2 regions of the Aerococcus sp. HMSC10H05 genome follow, and region 2 is predicted to be linked to the other one. Evidence: riboswitches for the same ligand, from Rfam matches in the RefSeq annotation. Region 2 holds a riboswitch; the other holds the start of a gene.
The links. A riboswitch is a leader RNA that binds a small molecule or an ion and turns the genes downstream of it on or off. The one in region 2 is predicted to bind S-adenosylmethionine.
Positions count from the first base shown of each region.

Region 1: linked by a shared signal. The riboswitch ahead of HMPREF3116_RS06785 (hypothetical protein) and the one ahead of metK (methionine adenosyltransferase) in region 2 are both predicted to bind S-adenosylmethionine.

Region 1 covers NZ_KV786994.1:9,035-12,224, forward strand. The annotation lists gene HMPREF3116_RS06780 (KPN_02809 family neutral zinc metallopeptidase) at 1-728, shown strand, start outside; SAM riboswitch class I at 987-1,084, shown strand; gene HMPREF3116_RS06785 (hypothetical protein) at 1,156-1,470, shown strand; gene HMPREF3116_RS06790 (helix-turn-helix domain-containing protein) at 1,553-2,116, shown strand; gene HMPREF3116_RS09005 (IS3 family transposase) at 2,122-2,673, shown strand; gene HMPREF3116_RS08790 (IS3 family transposase) at 2,725-2,946, shown strand.
Region 2 covers NZ_KV786952.1:28,169-31,358, reverse strand. The annotation lists partial or broken gene HMPREF3116_RS09330 (HAD-IC family P-type ATPase) at 1-360, shown strand, start outside; gene metK (methionine adenosyltransferase) at 458-1,633, opposite strand; SMK box riboswitch at 1,631-1,719, opposite strand; gene HMPREF3116_RS01680 (LacI family DNA-binding transcriptional regulator) at 1,775-2,788, opposite strand; gene rpe (ribulose-phosphate 3-epimerase) at 3,092-3,190, shown strand, end outside.

The DNA.
Region 1 (3,190 bases), on a different contig from region 2:
AATCGAATACGCAAGTGCAAACAAACCCTGATCAGGTGAATTTACCAGAGACTAGGACCACCAATAGTGAGCTAGTTACTGAGGACGATTTAGCTGAATTTGTTTCTGTTATTCTCTATGATACAGAAGCGTATTGGGGACAGGCTTTTTCTGATGCGGGGTATACATATGAAGAACCCGACTTGGTTATTTTTGAAGACGCTGTGAATTCATCTTGTGGGCATAATACGTCTGAAGTTGGACCGTTTTATTGTCCAGTAGACGAAACGATCTATATCGATTTAGATTTTTATAATCAACTTGTTCAAAATTATGGCGGCGGTGGTGATTTTGCTATGGCTTATGTAATCGCCCATGAAGTAGGTCACCATGTTCAACAGCAGCTAGGTATTTCTGATCAAGTGCGACAAATTCAGTCTGAAGTGGGTCAAACTGAACAAAATCAATGGACTGTACGGATGGAATTGCAAGCAGATTATCTTGCTGGAGTATGGGCACATAACGTTGTTGAGAATGATTGGATGGAAGCAGGTGACCTGGAAGAAGGATTAAACGCTGCTTATCATATTGGTGACGACGTCTTGCAAGAAAAGGCTTATGGTTATACAATGCCGGATTCCTTTACCCATGGTACCGCAGAGCAACGGCAAAACTGGTTTAAGAAAGGGTTAGAAGCAGGTGACTTGTCACAATGGGATACTTACAATATAGACTACAATAGCCTATAAAGTGAGTCACAAAAATTGTTTGATGGTTACGTTATAGTATGCATACGCAGAGAATTTTAGTGCAGCAACACATATGAATGGTGACAGTTTTGAAACGTCGAACTAGCGTCTCGTAAAAGTATCATCATTTATACTTCATAATTGAATAGCTAAATAAGTCGAATAAAATTTTGCTTATCTTAATTTAAATATCGAATTTCACCACGATTTGAAATCTATCAATACATTTGATATAATGCAAATACAATTAAAGAACACAACTTATTCAGAGCAAGTGGAGGGATTTGGCCCTATGAAACTTCAGCAACCTACCGTTGGCAAGGTGCTAATTCCAACTCGAAAGAGATAGATGAGTCTAACCAAGTTATTGGCACGACGAGTCGCGTTGTGCTTTTTTTATTGAAAAAAATAACTAGGAGTGTGTCGAATGTTTAATGATGAGTGCGTAAATTTTAGTGAATTTGTAGGTGGGATTGCCGCCTTAGGTTTTATGCCGTATTTCCGTTTTCGCAAAAGTAAGACAGGAGATCCTAATGAGCATGATCATATTGCTGTGATCTGTCGTGATGAGCCATGTTCTGGGGCACATATCGCTAGAGTTTGCGTGTGTTGTATAGGAAAAGTCCATGTCAATGATTATGATGGTTTTAAGGAGGCAATAAGCCTTGAAACTTATGATCAATTAGTCAATTTAATTACTAATTTTTCCTATACAGATGTGGACTATAAAGCAATACGGTAGTAATAAAGAGACCCTACTAGTTGCCGCTAGGACCTTACCCCCAAAAGTTAGAGCTATAAAACTAACTTTTGGGGGTATTTTTATGTCTAAATATACTGAAGAATTTAAAATTAAGCTCGTTACTGAGTATTTAAATACTAATCTAGGATACAAATTACTAGCAAGCAAATATGGTATGCCCTCTTCATCACCATTAAAACAATGGGTTAGAACCTATAAATCCTTAGGGATAGAGGGTTTAAAACGAAAGAGCCGTAAGGCAACATACACTGTTCAATTTAAATTAGATACTGTAAAATTCATGTTAGAAACAGGGGCTTCTTTTCAAGAAACTGCAAATCAATTTAAAATGAATAATCCTGCCTTAATTTATAGTTGGAGGAAAGCATTTAATGAACAAGGAATAGAAGGCCTAAAACGAAAGTTAAAGGGGAGACCTTCAATGACAAAGAAACCTCGAAAATCTAAAAAGAGTGAAGAAAAAGCTTTAACACGTGAAAAAGCATTAGAGCGAGAGAATGAACTACTTAGACTTGAGGTAGCTTACCTAAAAAAGTTGAGAGCTTTTCGGGAAAACCAGAAAAAACTCCACGAAAAGTACAAGCCCAATGGGCATTCGAGCTCAAGCAAGATGGATTCCGATTAAAGAATATTTTAAAGGTAGTGGGAATTCCTGAAGCAACCTATCACTATCATGTCAAAAACTTAGGGAAAGAAGATCCTGAAATAGAACTTAAGACACTTATCACGCACTTGTTTAAACAATATCATGAACGATATGGATATAAGCGAATTACAGATGAGTTACATAAATTAGGATATTGTATTAACCACAAGAAGGTTTATCGACTCATGAAAGAATTAGGTTTAAAGTGTGTTAAATTCATGCGCAAATCTCGTAAATATAATTCTTATCGAGGTAATGTTGGTAAAGTAGCTAAAAATCGATTAAATCGACGTTTTGATACATCGAATCCACTCCAAAAAATCGTAACAGACGTTACAGAATTCAAGTGTTTACATAATGAGAAATTATATCTAAGTCCTATTCTTGATCTTTATAATGGGGAAATTATTGCATTTGAAATGAAAAGACGACCAACTTTAGACCTAGTGATGACACCGTTAAAAGAAGCCATCGGCATCATTAACAATCACGCACGCTACCGTACTACCATTCATTCTGATCAAGGTTGGCAGTAACAACATAAGCAATGGGTAAGTACACTGAAAGAAAATAAAATTTTCCAAAGTATGCCTCGTAAAGCGACCTGTGCAGACAATGCTTCAATGGAAAATTTCTTTGGTATCTTAAAACAGGAAATGTACTATGGGGAAAAACTGGTCAGCTTTGAAGAACTTAAGGTAAAGATTGAAGAATATATCTACTGGTACAATAATGAACGATCAAAGAAAAAATTGGCTGGATTGAGTCCGGTTGAATACCGAAAACAATCCAGCCAAACAGCTGCATAATAAAAACTCTAACTTTTGGGGGTCACTACCTCTATCCTGCAAAGCTCAACTTGCAGTGGGACCGGAATTAGCCAAGGTCTAATTCCTTGCCTGACGATTCAGAGAGTAAGGCATGAATGCCAACTCTCTGATATGAGTCAGTCATCCTCTTTCACTGCTAAGGCATGCTAGGAAGTTTCGGCCGTAGTAGCTAATTAAATACTCTTTCATTTCCAATCATAACTGAATAATTGTAAAAAGGAGT
Region 2 (3,190 bases):
TTGACCGTGTCTTTTGCTATACTTGTTTCTTTATTCTTGGTTAAAGTGGGTATACTAGATTTTGAAACAGCTCGTACCTTTGATTATATTTTATTAACAGGCGTGTCATTATTTGCGGTATGGAAATCTTGCTTTCCATTCAATAGATTACGACTGTTTCTAGCGTTAACGAGTACAATTGCTATGTCAGTGATTGCGGTAGCATTACCATATTTTTCTGATATTTTGACTATTCAACCGATGTCAATCAATGAAGTGATTATCAGCTTTATTTTATTGGTGGTTGCTTTTGGTTTTTGGAAAATATGCCATCGCTATGAATCTCATTTTAAAGACTTTTTTATACGACTGTATCTTTAGTAGCTTTTCATTGTGACATTTTAAAGTAAGACATGATATAAAAAGGCCCCCAGTAAAACGGTAGATTACCCGTTTACTGGGGGCTATTGATATTATTTTATTTCTTCAAGCTGTCTACTTTATCTGTTTTCTCCCAAGCAAAATCTTGGTCATCTCGACCAAAATGGCCGTATGCAGCAGTTTTACTGAAGATTGGTTGGCGTAGTGATAACATGTCAATAATACCGTTTGGTGTTAAATCGAAGTTATCGCGTACTAGGGCTACTAAATCAGTTTCTGATAATGCACTAGTATTGAATGTATCAATTGAAATAGATACAGGTTCTGCAACCCCAATTGCGTATGCTAATTGGATTTCAACCTTACGAGCTAGACCAGCAGCTACCAAGTTTTTCGCTATATAACGGGCAGCATATGAAGCAGAGCGGTCAACTTTAGTAGCGTCTTTACCTGAGAAGGCACCACCACCATGGTGAGCAGAGCCACCGTATGTATCAACGATAATTTTGCGACCAGTTAACCCTGAATCGGCTTCTGGACCACCGGATACAAACTTACCAGTTGGGTTGATGAAGTAACGGGTGTTCTCATCCAACCAATTGTCAGGCATCGTAGGTTTAATCACGTGTTTGATCACATCTTGTCGGATTTGATCTAATTCGATACCTTCAGTGTGTTGTGTAGAGATAACGATGGTATCGATACGTTGTGGTTGATGATTGTCATCATATTCGATGGTTACTTGTGTCTTACCATCTGGACCTAGATAGTTTAATTCGCCACTTTTACGGGCTTCAGCTAGTCGACGAGATAGGCGGTGGCTTAAGGCAATTGGCATTGGCATTAATTCTGGTGTTTCGTCCGTCGCGTAACCAAACATAATCCCTTGGTCACCGGCACCAATCAGCTTGTTGTCAGTTTCACCCTTTTCCCGAGTTTCAATAGCGTCATCTACACCTTGTGCGATATCAAGTGATTGTTCATCTAGTGAAACCAGTACGGCAATGGAATCAGCGTCAAATCCGAATTTGCCATCACGATAACCAATTTCACGAATGGTATCGCGCACAATTTTTTGGATATCCACATATGCGCTAGTTGTCACTTCGCCGAAAACAAGAACTAATCCTGTGTTTACAGCAGTTTCGCAAGCAACGCGTGCTTGTGGGTCTTGTGCAAGAATCGCGTCAAGAATCGCATCAGAAATTTGGTCAGCTACTTTATCTGGATGTCCTTCTGTGACTGATTCAGAAGTAAATAGTCGTTTATTCATATTGTTTCCCCCAAAATATAAATTTTATGGTTACAAGGAATTTTTGCCTAAGCAAACCCTATCGGGAAAAATTTATTGTAACGTCCCCCATTATACATGATATGAAGGGAATAGTAACGGGAAAATGGCGGTATTTTCTAATTAGTTATTCTTTTTTAACGAGCCTCGTTTTATTAATCGAACTGGAATAAGTTTCTTACGTTCCTTAGGACTTGAGCCATCAATTTCGTTTAATAAATACTTCACTGCAGTTTTGGCAATTTCTTCAGTATTTTGTTCGATAGTTGATAGTGAAGGGTTTGTATATTTACTGATTGATGAATTGTCGAAACCGATAATCTGTAAATCTTCGGGAACTTTAATATCCATGTTCTGAGCTACTTTAAGAATCAAAGCTGCCATTTCGTCATTTGCAGCAAAGATACCATCGGTACCCTTATTACGTTCTAATACCGTTTTGATTTGACTTCTTATAGTTATAGTGTCAGTTGAATGAAGTTCGAAGATTTGTTCATCCCCAAAAGTAATGGCCTCATTAATTAATTGATGACGGAATCCTTCAATACGCTCCATGGTGGAAGTAGTATTTGTATCTCTAACAATGATTAATGGTTTCTTAATACCTGTTTCAGCGAAAGCCTTGGCTGCTTCTATACCACCTTGGTAGTGATCGGAAGTGATGAGTGTAATAGATTTACTTGTATTTAGCTCGCGGTCGATACAAATAAAAGGGACTTCAATATCATGAACGGATTCTTGTTTACTCGAATAATTTAGCCCAGAAATAATGATTAAACCGTCAATCATTTTACTTGTTAACATATCTATATAATTATATTCTTTTTTTGGATTCCTTCCGGTACTTGCAATAATTGTTGAATAATCATGGTTAAAAAGTTCTATTTCTATTTCTTTAACCACATTACCAAAAAAACTATTTGTAATATCGGGTACAAGTATACCGACAGAATAGCTTTTATTAATGCGTAATGATTTTGCATTAAAGTTTGTTTGATATCCTGTATCTTTAATCGCTTGTTCGACTTTTAATCTTGTTTCTTCAGAAAATCGGCCATTATTATTGATTACACGAGAGACAGTAGCTGTCGATACTCCTGTTATATTGGCTATATCTTTTATGGAAACTTTTTTCATAAGATCTCCTCGCTGATATTTATTTAGTTTAATTATACGTATCTTTATTAGTCTAAGCCAATGGAATAAAATATTTCCATGAAAGCGTTGACATATCAAAAATAATATGAGACTATATGTACAAGTTAAGAGTAAACGATTACCCAAGAAAAGTTAAGTCTTTTTTTAGTAAATGAATATTCAAAACTTCAGTTTAAAAACGATTAAATTTTTTTTAAGCATTGAGTAAACGATTACCCAATAAAGAGATATATTTTTTTAAGCATTGAGTAAACGATTACTCAAATAGGAAGGGGAATACGTATGAGTGAATTATTAATCTGCCCGTCAATGATGTGCGCTGATTTTAATAACTTAGCATCAACGGTTAGAGAATTAGACGAGGCTGGAACGGATATTTTT